3 regions of the Thioalkalivibrio sp. genome follow, and region 3 is predicted to be linked to each of the others. Evidence: predicted binding sites of a transcription regulator. Region 3 holds the regulator's gene; each other region holds the start of a gene.
The links. The regulator FliA, encoded in region 3, starts transcription of late flagellar genes. The targets are predictions, from matches to a motif close to GCTAAAGTTNNNNNNNNNNCNGCCGATA.
Positions count from the first base shown of each region.

Region 1: the regulator FliA is predicted to act here: its motif matches at 1,382-1,409, upstream of flgM (flagellar biosynthesis anti-sigma factor FlgM).
Region 2: the regulator FliA is predicted to act here: its motif matches at 1,517-1,544, upstream of ACESMN_RS05375 (type IV pilus twitching motility protein PilT).

Region 1 is NZ_JAWLHP010000053.1:16,629-21,119, reverse strand. It holds gene ACESMN_RS10695 (flagellar brake protein) at 1-431, opposite strand, end outside; gene ACESMN_RS10690 (flagella synthesis protein FlgN) at 534-1,019, opposite strand; gene flgM (flagellar biosynthesis anti-sigma factor FlgM) at 1,024-1,338, opposite strand; gene flgA (flagellar basal body P-ring formation chaperone FlgA) at 1,636-2,358, opposite strand; gene flgL (flagellar hook-associated protein FlgL) at 2,737-3,672, opposite strand; gene flgK (flagellar hook-associated protein FlgK) at 3,678-4,491, opposite strand, start outside.
Region 2 is NZ_JAWLHP010000019.1:40,476-44,966, forward strand. It holds gene ACESMN_RS05370 (PilT/PilU family type 4a pilus ATPase) at 1-369, opposite strand, end outside; gene ACESMN_RS05375 (type IV pilus twitching motility protein PilT) at 436-1,470, opposite strand; gene ACESMN_RS05380 (YggS family pyridoxal phosphate-dependent enzyme) at 1,732-2,436, shown strand; gene proC (pyrroline-5-carboxylate reductase) at 2,436-3,254, shown strand; gene ACESMN_RS05390 (YggT family protein) at 3,350-3,904, shown strand; gene ACESMN_RS05395 (DUF4426 domain-containing protein) at 4,048-4,491, shown strand.
Region 3 is NZ_JAWLHP010000028.1:13,066-17,556, forward strand. It holds gene ACESMN_RS07110 (DUF2802 domain-containing protein) at 1-320, opposite strand, end outside; gene ACESMN_RS07115 (hypothetical protein) at 317-538, opposite strand; gene motD (flagellar motor protein MotD) at 535-1,482, opposite strand; gene ACESMN_RS07125 (flagellar motor protein) at 1,545-2,285, opposite strand; gene ACESMN_RS07130 (RNA polymerase sigma factor FliA) at 2,363-3,127, opposite strand; gene ACESMN_RS07135 (MinD/ParA family protein) at 3,130-3,978, opposite strand; gene flhF (flagellar biosynthesis protein FlhF) at 4,004-4,491, opposite strand, start outside.

The DNA.
Region 1 (4,491 bases), on a different contig from region 3:
ACCCGCAGTTCCAGGCTGCGCGGCACGTAGGCCCGGAAGAAGGCGCGGCGCTGCAGGTATTCCACCTCCAGCGGCATCGCAACGCGGTAGAAGGCGATGTCGTCCTGCACCGCGACATCCGCCACTTCCGCGGTGAAGCGGGTGGGCACGCCGCCGAGCACCCCCATCACGCGCAGCCGGGTGCCGATGGCCACGCGCCGGTGTCCCCTGTCCGGGGCCAGCTCGTCCAGCACGAAGATGCCCACCGCCCGGTTCACATCGAGGATGGCGGTGGAGTACCAGTCCTCGTCGCCCTCCGGCTTCGCGCTCAGCAGCACCCGCCGCTCCCACAGGCTCTGCAGCATCCGGTGCACGCGCGCCGGGTCGGTGATCAGTTCCCGATTGGGCCGGCTCTCGAATCGGCCGAAGTCCGCGGGTTCCGCCGGGCCCATCACCGTTGTCCCGCGCAGGCGGCAGGGGGCATGCGCAGGCGGGAAGGGGGCAGGACGGCCGGCGGCAGCCGGCGCCGGGACGAGGGCCCGGAGGGCAAGCGGTCAGGCCTGTGAGATCGAGCGGGGCGCACTGCTCGCCACGGTTCGGCCGCGGGGATCGTAGAGCTCGGTGCGCGTGTCTTCGCCGCGGAGGATGTGCAACGCCTGCTGGACCTGGTGCTGCTGGGTCTGGACCAGGCCACCGTTGATCTGGTTGTGGCGTCGGCAGCGCTCCATCGAATCCTGGAGCCGTTCCCAGAGGGGCCGGATGCGCCCTTCCAGGTCCCAGGCCCGCAGGCAGGCCTCCATGCCCGGCGTGTCCGCGGCAAAGCCGCCCGAGTGCAGCAGGGCCGCCTGTTCCCGCGAGACTTCTTCGAGGCCCTGCACCGCCTGGTGCTTGGCGTTCACCGCCTGCTGCAGCGCATCCACATCGTGGGTGGACAGGGACCGCGTCTCGCGCTCGAGCGCCGCCTCCAGCAGCACGGACTCGCGCACCGCCCGGTTCAGCAGTTCGTGCAGCCGGTCAGCCGCTGCGCCGGTGTCGGCCATCGGATCAGCGGACCTTTTCCATCGCGATCAGGCGATCGGCGATGCGCTCGGCATTGATCTCGTAGCGACCCTGATCGATCGCCGCCCGGATCTGCTCCACGCGCTGGGTGTTGACCGCCGGCTGCTCGCTCACGCTGCGGGTCAGGTCGCTCAGCCGGCGCGCGGTGTCGGTCAGGGTCACGCGATCACCGCTGCCACCCTCGTCCCTGCCCGGCTCCGCGCCGCCGCTGCGCACCCCGGCGTTCTCCGCGACACTGCGGCCCTCGCCCGTCGTGCGGGGCTGGGTTGGCGTCAGGTTGTTCTTGATATCGATTGTCATCTTTGATTCCTCGGGCCTATGCTCCGACCTCTGCTGGACCCTGTATCGGCCGCGGGCCGCAAATCCTTAGCGTGAAACTCCTCTCTACCCCCGTCGCGGGCCGCGATTGGGCGTAGGGTGGGCCAAGCGCAGCGGGCCCACCATCCCGGCCATCCCGGCCGTGTCGGTCTGTGGTGGACACACTTCGTTTTGCCCACCCTACGGTCCTCTTTCATGGTCAGGGGTGGTGGCCGCCCGCGATGACCGTTAGCGCGGAGACCCGGCGATGGCGCCGCCCAGCCCGCGCAGGGCGTTCGGCTACATGCTAACACCCACCACCCCATGAGACAGTACCCGCGCCTCGATGATCTTCTCCGACGACAGGTTGCGCACCCGGACCCGCTCGCCCAGCGCCCCGTCGCCCAGTGCCTCCGCCTGGACCCGCACCGCCACCGGGCCCGTCTCGGCCAGCAGCAGCACGCGCTGGCCACGCTCGACCAGGCGCGGCGGTTCCACCATCTGCGGCGTCAGCACCGTCCCGGCCTGCAGCGCGCGGCGCAGCACCATGTCCCGGGCCTCTTCCAGATTACCGAGGTAGCCATTACCGAGCCGGCCGACGTCCCGCCTCTCCAGCCGCAGGTGGGCGGGCTGCAGCACGCTTCCCCGGGGCAGCGGCTGGCCGAGCACGACCACCTCGCCGTGGACCTCGATCTGAACCGGCACGTACAGCGTCCAGGACACCGGGCCATGGCAGCGCACGCCGACCGTGGTGTTGCCCGCGGTGCGGGTGCCCGGTGCGGTGAAGGCCTCGAGCCCCTCCTCGCAGGCGCGCAAGCGCAGCCGGTCGTCGAGCGGACCCGCGGTCACCGAGACCTCGAAGCCCGCGCCATGGGCCTCGGCGGCAGTCGCCTCCATGAAGGCCGTGGCCGCCGCCAGGATGTTCTGCTGCGGCTCCTCGGCCGCGGCCCCACTGCCGGCCAGCAGCAGGAGGGCCGCCAGCAGCCGCCCGGTCCTGAGATTGTGCCTGCGCCGATACCCCATCGGGCCGTCTCCGGTTCATCTCGATGCGTTTGGCCGGTCCCCGCCCGTCGGATTTCTGGCGGGACCGGTCCCTACTGGAGTTTTATGCAACCGACGTGCCATCGGAGCGACCGCGGGGTCCATCTGGCCCGCAGCGAGCAATCCAGCCGGCATGTTCGAAATCCATGCCCTATGGATCGCCACGTCGCCTCGCTCCTCGCGATGACGGGTGAAACAGACTAGTGGGCCATGCGGAAAGTTCGGTACCAGATCGCTTCGCCAGAAGCGCCGGCGCTGCGTTGGGCAAGTTTGAAATAGGCCCACTATTCCTGCACTTGCCCGCCTTGCTCCGGCCCTTCTGGCTGTGCTCCATAGTCACCGAACTTTCCGCATGGCCCACTAGAGGAAGTTGAACAGCGACAGCCGCTGCACCTGCACGAAGGTCTGCTGGGCCGCCTGCAGCGCGGTCTGCTGCAGGTTGAAGCGGCTGATGGCCTCGGCGTAGTCGAGGTCGCGGGTCTCGGACAGCGCGGTCCGGACCTGCAGCAGCTGGTCCTCGTTGATCCGGTTCTGGGTCTCCACGGTCTTCATGCGCCCGCCGAGGTCGGTGCGGACCTCCAGCAGGTGCCCGAGGGCCTGGTCGAGGTCACCGAGGCCGCGTGCCATCGCGTCGTTCAGGCCCTCGCGGCCCTCCTGGTCGCTGACCGGGGCCTCCAGGGCCTCGACGATCCGGGTGTAGGTCTCGAACAGGGGCTGCAGGTCCCCTTCGTCATTCGGAACATCCACGAAGACCCGCTCACCGGAGTCGCCGACCGGCACGGTGCGCGCCGGGCTGATCTGCACCGCGCGCTGACCGTCGTCGCCCTGGTACGCCACGTTCCCGTCTGCGTCGACCTCGAAGGGACGCGTCCACGAACTCAGCCCGGCGAACAGGTATTCGCCATTCGCGTCGCGGGTATTCGCGAGCTGGACGAGTTCGTCCCGCGCCTGGCGGATCTCGCCCGCGATCATCGCGCGGGTCTCGTTGGTCTGGCTGCCATTGTTGCCCTGCACCACCAGCTCGCGCACGCGCTGCAGCCCGTCCACCACCGAACCCACCACGGTCTCGCTGGTGCGCAGCCGCTGCTCCAGCGACAGGCTGTTGCGCGCGTACTGCTCGAGCTTCTCGACCGCGCTGGTCAGCTGCAGCGACTGCACCGCGCCACCGGGATCGTCGGACGGGCTCAGGATCCGCTGGCCGGACCCGAGCTGCATCTGCGTTCGGGAGAGGTCCTGCTGGCTGCGCTGGATGGAGTCGAGCCCGTTCTGGAAGACCTGGGTTGTGGATACGCGCATCGCCGTTACCGCCTCACCGCACCGAGCAGTGTGTCAAAGAGGGTTCCGCTCACGGCAATCACCTGGGCGGCCGCCTGGTAGGCCTGCTGGTAGCGCAGCATGTTGGCCGCCTCCTCGTCCAGGTTCACGCCGGAGATCGATTCCCGCTGGTTCCGGGCCTCGTCGAGCAGACGCGACTGCGCCTGCGCGGAGACCTCGGCCTGCCGGGTCCGGGTCCCCACCTCGCCGATCATCGCGTTGTAGGAGCCCTCGAGGGTGGCGGTGTCGCCGGACAGGAAGCGGGCGTCCTGCAGACCGGCCAGCCTCAGCGCGTTGGTGTTGTCGCCGACCGGAATCGCGGTGTCATCGTCGCCCGCGTCCGCCGCGGCGATACCGCGGGGATCGTCAATCGCGGTGCCAATCTGCGCCGCGGCGGTGCGCGTGGGCCGGATCAGGAAGCTCTCGCCCTGATCCAGTCCGCTGGTACCGATGCTCAGACCCGCCACCACCAATTCATTACCGGGATCCGACTCGCCGACCACCCGGTTGCTGGAGGTGTTTCGCAGCTCCCACTGGTCCCCGTTGAAGCGCAGCCGGTAGTCGTCGCCGGTGAGTTCACCGACGTCGCCGATCGCCACCGCGGGCAGCGCACCGGAGCCGCTGCCCCGGACCTCCACTGCGGGCTCGAGGAAGAAGGGTCCACCCGGCTCCCCATTCAGGTCCCGGCCCGCTGCGTGCTGCGCATTGAACTCCCGCGCCAGCCCCTGGGCGATCAGCCCGAGATCGTTCTGCGCCCGGTCCAGCAGGGAACCGCGGACCTCCAGCAGCGCGCCGAGACGG
Region 2 (4,491 bases), on a different contig from region 3:
CTTCAGCTGCGGCGGCATGTTGATCTCTTCGAAGTTCGGGATCTTGCTCTGGATCGTGCGCAGCACCATCCCGGCATTGCCGCGCTGGATGAAGGCGCTGACGCGGAACCGGGACACACCCTCCAGCCCGACCGCGAAGTTGCACTCGTGGCTGCGGTCGAATTCCGCGGACTGCTTGTCGTTCATCATCGAACGCACCAGCACCTGGGTGTGTGCCGGGGTCAGGGCCTGGTCGGTCATCGGCTGCACCAGCCCGTTGATCTTCGCCGCCGGGGCCATGCCCACCGTGATGAACAGATCGGATCCGCCGCGCTCGACCATGGTGCGCAGCAGGTCGTGCATGAAACGTATGGCCTTGTCACGATCCATGGCTCGGAACCCCTCGTTGTCGGTGACGCCTGAACACGTCGTTACCCATCAAGAACAGTGCAGCCATCAGAGGCTATCCGGATTCACCGCCCGGCGCTTCGCGTCATCGCGCGTGATCAGGCCCTCGGCGATCATGTCCCGGAGACACTGGTCGAGTGTCTGCATGCCCATGCCCGCGCTGGTCTGAATGGCGGAATACATCTGCGCGACCTTGTTCTCGCGGATCAGGTTGCGGATCGCCGGCGTGCCCAGCATGATCTCGTGGGCTGCGACGCGTCCGCCGCCGACCCGCTTCAGCAGGGTCTGCGAAATGACCGCGCGCAGCGATTCCGAGAGCATCGCACGCACCATGTCCTTTTCCGCAGCCGGGAAGACATCGACGACGCGGTCGATGGTCTTGGCCGCAGAGCTGGTGTGCAGCGTCCCGAACACGAGATGACCGGTCTCCGCGGCGGTCAGCGCCAGGCGGATGGTCTCGAGGTCGCGCAGCTCGCCGACCAGGATGGTGTCCGGGTCCTCGCGCAGCGCCGAGCGCAGCGCCTCGCTGAACCCGTGGGTGTCACGGTGCACCTCGCGCTGGTTCACCAGGCACTTCTTGGACTCGTGCACGAACTCGATCGGGTCCTCGATGGTGAGGATGTGCCCGTAGTCGTTCTTGTTCTTGTGGTCGACCATCGCGGCCAGCGTGGTCGACTTGCCCGAGCCGGTGGGGCCGGTGACCAGCACGATGCCGCGGGGGTAGTCGGAGATCTTCTCGAACACGCGCGGGCAACCCAGATCCTCCAGGGTCAGGACCTTGGACGGGATCGTGCGGAAGACTGCCGCCGCACCCCGATCCTGCACGAAGACATTCACCCGGAACCGGGCCAGACCCTTGAGCTCGAAGGAAAAGTCGGTCTCCAGAAACTCCTCGTAGTCCTTGCGCTGACGATCGTTCATGATGTCGTAGATCAGCGCCTGAACCTCCTTGTGCTCCATCACCGGCACATTCACCCGGCGCATGTCACCGTCGATGCGTACCATCGGCGGCATGCCGCCCGAGACGTGCAGGTCCGACGCGCCGTTCTTCACGGCAAAAGAGAGCAACTGGGTGATATCCATTGAGTCCCCCGAACTCGAGCTACGCAGACGGCCGATTCACAGACCCTGTCGGCAGCACAGGCGTTTGCTTTAGGGAAGCGCTGGCCTGCCCGGCCCGCCATGCTGAACCAAGTGCGGCGATCCGGACCGCAAAAGGACGATCATCGTCCCCTGGATCGCCGCCTTCCATCGTTCCACACTCGCGATGACGACCACTCGTCAGCGCACTCCCGCAGCCGGACTGCCACGGCACGCCCGCCTCTGGGACTATATCATAGCGACATGATGCAACTGGAAGACGATCAGGCACGGGTCGAAGAGCGCATCGCCACCGCCTGCAGACAGGCGGGCCGCGCCCGGGAGGAGGTCCGGCTGCTGGCCGTCAGCAAGACCCGCAGCGACGCGGAGATCCAGGCTCTGCACCGGCTCGGCCAGCGCCTGTTCGGCGAGAACTACGTCCAGGAATTCATCGCGAAGCACGATGCGCTGACCGGCCTGGAGCCGCCGCTCGAGTGGCACTTCATCGGGGCCCTGCAGACCAACAAGACCCGTGCCGTTGCGGAGCGCGCCGCATGGGTGCACGGCATCGACCGGCTGAAGATCGCCGAACGGCTGTCCCGGCAGCGGCCCGCGGGCATGGCGCCGCTGCAGGTCTGCCTGCAGATCGATCTCAGCGGAGAACCGGGCAAGGCCGGGGTGCCGCCGCGGGAGGCCGGCGGGCTGGCCGCAGCCGTCGCCCCTCTGCCCAATCTGGTGCTGCGCGGCCTGATGGCGATCCCGGCCCCCGCGGAGGACCCGACCGCACAGCGGCGCCCGTTCGCGCGGCTGCGCGAACTCCGCGACGCCCTGAACACACGGGGGCTGGAGCTCGATACCCTGTCGATGGGCATGTCCGACGACCTCGAGGCGGCGATCCTCGAGGGCTCAACCCTGGTCCGTGTCGGGACCGCACTCTTCGGGCCGCGCAGGCCGAAAGCGAGGCAGTGATGAACGAACAGCAACTCGAGGCCGGCTTCGTGGGCGCCGGCAACATGGGACAGGCGCTGATCGCCGGTCTCGTCCGCAGCGGGGTGCACCCGGAGTCCATCGGCTTCGCGGAGCCGGACACCGACCGCGCGGCGACTCTGCGCACGCAGTTTCCCGGCCTGGTCCTGCTCGGCCCGGCCCAGCTGGCGGGCAGGGTCCGGACCCTGGTCCTCGCCGTCAAGCCGCAGATGCTGCCGGAGCTCGCGGTGGATCTGGCCGCGCAGGTCGCCGCCGCAGACCCGCTGGTGGTCTCGGTTGCCGCCGGGATCAGCACCCGACGCCTCGGTGGCTGGCTCGGACCGGAGACCAGGATCGTACGCGCGATGCCGAACACGCCGGCGCTTATAGGCGCCGGCATCACCGGACTGTATGCCAGTCCACTCGCGACCGATGCCGACCGGAAGACCGCGGATCGGCTGCTCCGCGCAGTGGGCGCGACCGTGTGGCTGCAGGACGAGGAGCAGATGCATGCAGTCACCGCGACCTCGGGCAGCGGCCCCGCTTACGTCTTCCTGCTGATCGAGGCGATGACGCAGGCAGCGCGGCGGCTGGGGCTGGATCAGGCCACCGCCCGGCAGCTGACGCTGGCCACGGTCGGCGGCGCCGCGCGGCTGGCGCAGGAAAGCGGCACCGATCCGGCCGAACTGCGTGCCCGCGTCACCTCGCCCGGTGGCACCACGGAGCGGGCGCTCACCGTGTTCGAGGAGTCCGGACTCGCGGAGGTGGTTGCCCAGGCCATGGCGGCGGCGGCTGCACGCAGCCGCGAGCTTGGTGGATAATGCCCACCCGGCCACCGGCGCCACACCTGCGGACGGCCGCCGTGAAGACTTCCTGATCCGGGCGCTGCCCGGCCTAACGTAGAGCGGAGCAAGCGATGCCAGGCCCCTTCGACCAGATCCTCGATTTCCTGATCAGCACCCTGTTCGGAATCTACATCATCCTGCTGCTGCTTCGCGTGATCTTCGGGCTGGTCCGTGCGGATTTCTTCAACCCGATCTCCCAGGCCGTGGTGCAGCTCACGAATCCCCCGCTGAAGCTGTTGCGGCGCGTGATCCCGCCGGTCGGCCGCCTGGATCTCGCGGCGGTGGTGCTGATCATCCTGCTCAAGTTCATCGAGTTCTGGCTGCGCTTGAGCCTCACGGGTATCGACATCGCCCCCGGAGCGGTGTTGATCGCATCCATCCGCGAGGTGCTCGTCACGACGATCTGGATCTTCATCATCAGCCTGGTGATCGAGGTGGTGATGAGCTGGCTTCAGGCCGGCGGGGCCCGCACCGGCAATCCGATCGGCCGGCTGGTCGCCGACGTGAACCAGCCGATCCTCGGGCCGCTGCGCCGGACCCTGCCGAACACCGGCGCGATCGATTTCTCGCCGATGCTCGCGCTTATCGGTCTCTACGTACTGCTCATTGTGGTGCGCTCGATCTAGAATCAGCACAGAGGCAATCCAGGTACCGGGCGCTGTTACACTGCTGCGAACCCTGTCGACGCAGCAAGGCACATCCGCCCCGGCCTACTGACATCCGGCACCGGCCACCGGTGCACCAGCAAGGAGACTTCAGGATGGAACGCATGCGCAATCTGTTGGTGATCACCTGGTTCGGCGCGCTTGCACTGCTCGTGGCGGCGGCCCCGGTGCAGGCGAACGAGGTGGAGTTCGACCGCTACGTCGTGCATTACACCGTACTCAGCACCCATTTGCTGTCACCCGATGTCGCGAGGGCCTATGACCTGCACCGAAGCAGGAGCCGTGCCCTGGTCAATGTCGTCATCATGAAACGTGATGGCGAGGAGATGCAGCCGGTGCCGGGGACGGTCAGCGGACAGGCCGTGAATCTGAACCGGCAGGTCCGCCACCTCCGCTTCCGGGAGGTTCGGGACGGCGATTCCGTCTATCACCTGGCGGAGGTCCGGGTACGCCCGGGCGAGGTACTTGATTTCAACCTGCAGGTGACGGCCGCCAACGACGACGAGGTGATGCCGGTCAATTTCCAGAAGGTCATCTACCGCTACTGA
Region 3 (4,491 bases):
ATCTCCTCGCAGCCTGCACCCTGCGCGGCGAGGCGCACCGCGTGGCGGTAGGGGCCCTGTTCCGCATCACGGCTCAGCATCTGTTCCTGCTGCTCGGTCAGCTGGCGCATGCGCCGTTCGAGCTCTGCCTGGCGCTGATCGACCGCGAGTTCGTCCGAGCAGACCGCGCTGAGGGCTCCCTTCAGCGACAGCAGCGCGGTCTCCTGGATCATCTGCCGGCGCTGCAGGCGCCGCACCTCCATCGCCGACCACAGGGCGAGGCCGAAGGCCGCCGCGACGATCAGTGCCGCAGCCACCGCAAGGACGGTCGTCGCGGTCATGCGTAGTCGTCCACGTGGCGGCCGGTCCCGTCAGGGCTTGGCGGGTTGTCGGTGCGGTCATCGCGATCGCCCGGCTCGCTGCCGCCGGCGTCCCCGTTGCCGGATTCCCCCTCCTGATCCGCGTCGGGGCGGCGCTTGCGCTCGTCCCCTTTCCCGGGCACGCGCCGGCCGGGCCACGCGGGGTGCACCGGGCGCACCGGGTCGAATTCCGCTGTCATGGTTGCGCTCCTGCCCCCGGGTCTGTGCTGGTCGCCTCGCCCCCGGATGGGTCGGACGGCCCGGGCCTGCGATCGAGATCGTCGTGCAGGCTCTTCGGTGATGATGCCGTTTGTGCCCGCGGCCGCTCGTCCGCCAGCACGACAATGACCACCCGCCGGTTCTGCTGCCTGCCCTCCGGGGTCCCGTTGTCGGCGATGGGACGGTGCTCACCGAAGCCGATCGCCGCCATGCGCACCGGATCGAGGCCGTGGTCGGCCAGCAGGCGCAGCACGCTGGCGGCCCTGCCGGCGGAGAGCTCCCAGTTGGACGGAAAGGCCGGCGTACTGATCGGCACGTCGTCGGTGAAGCCCTCGACGTGCACCCGTACCGGAAGATCCCGAAGGATTTCCCCCACTTCCTCGAGGATCGGCCTGGCCTCCGGAAAGATCTGCGCGCTGCCGCTGTCGAACAGCAGGCTGGTGTTGATCTCGACCTCGACCCAGAACCGCTCGCGCCGGATCCGGATCAGGTCCTCCTCGATCAGGGGCGTCATGGCCCGCTGGATCTGGTCGGCCATCTCCCGCAGTCCGCGCTCCGCCTCCAGAAGCGCCGGCGCGTCGTCATCGCCGGCCCCCAGGTCCCCGTCCGGGGAGTCACCGAAATGATCCGCCAGCGCTTGCGGGGCCGCCAGGCCCAGGGTCGGGAGTCCGCCGGGCTGACCCAGCACGGACGGGTCCAGGCCCCGCGCGGGCCGTCCGACCTGGATCGGTTCGGGCGCCATGGGTGCCCCGCGGAACGCCGCCTGCAGGGACTCGGCGAGCACGCGGAACTTGCCCTCGTTCACCGACGACAGCGCATACATCACCACGAAGAAGGCGAGCAGCAGGGTGATCAGGTCACCGTACGGGATCGCCCATGCCTCGTGGTTCACATGATCCTCGCCCTTCTTTCTTCGTCTGGCCATGATTCCTCAGGCTGGCCCCATGCCGCTGCGCGTCCCCGATGACGTGGCGCGCCCGGTACGGGTCAACTGATGTAGCCCCTCAGCTTGGTCTCGATGTTGCGCGGATTCTCGCCCTCCGCAATCGACGTGATCCCGTCGATGATCATCTCGCGGTAGGCCGTCTGGTCCTGGATCGTCGCCTTCAGCTTGTTGCAGACGGGCAGGAAGAACAGGTTGGCGGACGCGATCCCGTAGATGGTGGCGACGAAGGCGGCCGCGATACCGGGGCCCAGCTTGTCGGGTTCGGCCAGGTTCTGCATCACCGCCATCAGGCCCATCACGGCCCCGATGATGCCGAGCGTCGGCGCGTAGATGCCCATGCTCTCGAAGACCTTCGCCCCCTGCAGGTCGAAGTGCTCCCGCGTTCCGAGCTCCACGTCGAGGATGTTCCGGATCGTGTCCGGCTCGGTGCCGTCCACCAGCAGCTGGAGCCCCTTGCTGGAGAACGGGTCCGGTTCCTGTTCCGCCTGCGCCTCGAGGCCCAGCAGGCCCTCCTTGCGGGCGATCTGGCTCCAGCTGACGATCTTCTGAATGGCCTCTTCCGAGTCGATCCGCGGGGCGGTAAAGATCCAGGGCAACAGGCGCATCGCGTGCAGGAACACCGGGAGCTTGGCCTGGAGCAGTGCCGCGCCGAAGGTCCCGACCACGACGATGACGAAGGCGGCCCCGTTCCACAGCGCGCCGACGCCGCTCCCCTTGGCGATGCTGCCCCCGATGATGGCGACCAGCGCCAGCAGCAGGCCAATGGCGCTCAGGATGTCCATTGCGGATGCCCATCCGGCCAATCCGGCCGATCCGGCCGGCGCGGGCGGCCCGACGCGAAGTCCCGGTCACGCACGGATCACCTCCTGCCCTCGCGCTGCGGTCGTCTGCCCGCGCGTTGCGGCAGGCCCGGTCCGACCCCGGTCCATTCGCTCATCCGCGCCCGCAGCCGCGTCAGCGCCTGGCCGTGCAGCTGGCAGACGCGCGACTCGGTGACGCCCAGGACCTCGCCGATCTCGCGCAGATTCAGTTCGTCGTCGTAGTACAGCGACATCACCAGCTTCTCCCGCTCCGGCAACCGGTCCACCTCGCGGGCCAGCCCCTCCCGGAAGTCCGCGTCCTGCAAGCGCTCCAGCGGATCCGGCTCACTGCCGCGCAGGCGGTTCTCGCCCTCCGACTCCGGCTCGAAGATGTCCTCGAAGCTCAGCACCCGGCTCGACACCGAATCGCTGACCATGCGCTGATATTCTTCGATCCCCACACCCAGTTCCTCGGCCACCTCGTGCGGCTGCGCCTCGCGGCCCTCGCGGTTTTCCACCAGCCGCACCGCCTCGCTCACCCGCCGCGCGTTGCGGTGCACCGAGCGCGGCGTCCAGTCGGAGCGCCTGACCTCGTCCAGCATCGCGCCGCGAATGCGGATGCCGGCATAGGTCTCGAAGCTGGCGCCCTGGCCGGCGTCGTAGTGACGCGCCGCCTCGAGCAGTCCAACCACCCCCGCCTGGATCAGGTCGTCGACCTGCACGTCCGCCGGCAGCCGTCCCATCAGGTGGTAGGCGATCCGCTTGACCAGCGGGACGTGCCGATCCACCAGGGCATTGCGATCCATGTTCTCGGTCGGGTACATGGTCAGCCCGCGACCGACGACTGGTCCGGATCAAAGGAACCGGAACCCACCAGCCGCTCCACGAAGAACTCGATCTTGCCACTGCTGCCCGACGGTACAGGCCATGTGTCGGCCTTGCGCGCCAGTTCCTTGAATGCCCGGGCCGAGGGGCTGCCGGGATAGACCTCGGCGACCGCCTTCTGGCGCTGCACCGACTTGCGCAGGGATTCGTCGTGCGGGATCGAACCCGCGTGGTCGAGGATCACGTCGAGGAACCGGTCGCAGACCGCGGTCAGCTTGCGGAACAGCGCCCGTCCTTCCTCCGGGCCCCGGACCATGTTCGCCAGCACCCGGATGCGCGCGATGCCGTGGTCCCGGCTCAGGACCTTGATCAGGGCATAGGCGTCGGTGATGGAGGCGGGTTCGTCACACACGACCACCAGCACCTCCTGAACCGCCCGGCAGAAGCTGGTCACGCTGTCGTGCAGACCCGCCGCGGTGTCCACGACCAGCACGTCCAGCGGCCGCGTCATCTCGCTGAAGGCGCGGATCAGGCCCACATGCTCGGCGGGATCCAGGTCCGCCATGCGCGCGACGCCGGAGGCGGCCGGGACGATGGCAATCCCGGCCGGCCCGTCCACCAGGATCTCGTCGAGATCGGCGTCCCCGGCCAGCACGTGCGAGAGATTGCGCCGCGGCTGCAGCCCGAGCAGCACGTCCACGTTGGCGAGTCCGAGATCGGCGTCCATCAGCATCACCCGCCGCCCCGCCTGCGCCATCGCCACGGACAGGTTGACCGACACGTTGGTCTTGCCGACCCCGCCCTTCCCGCTGGCCACGGCGATCACCCGGACCGGAGACGTGGCGCTCATCTGCCGCAGGCCGGCGGCCTGGTCTTCACGCTGATACATGGTTGTCAGAATCCGGGTTGTGGAGGACACGCGGGTCACCCGGCACGCGCTCCTCGGGGGTTTCGGATGCCAGTGCGACCGCGCGGCCGACCAGCCGCGCCGCCCTCGCCGGCTGCAGATCCTCGGGCACCCGCTGCCCGCCGCTCAGGTACATCAGCGGCAGGTCGGCGGCACACAGGGCCGAGAGCAGGGGTCCGAGGCTTGCCGCCTCGTCCAGCCGGGTGACCACCGCACCGGCCGGACGCAGGCAGTCGAAGGAGCGGAAGGTCTCCCGCAGCACCTGCTGCTGCGTGGTGGCCGCGACCACCAGCAGGCTGCGCAGACTCGGCAGCGCCGCCAGTCCGGCCAGCTCCTCGGCGATCCGCAGGTCGCGCTGGCCCATGCCGGCAGTATCGACGAACACCCGACGCTTGTCCCCCAGCCCCATCAGCACGTCCCCGAGCTCCTGACCCGTCTGTGCCAGGAACACCGGCA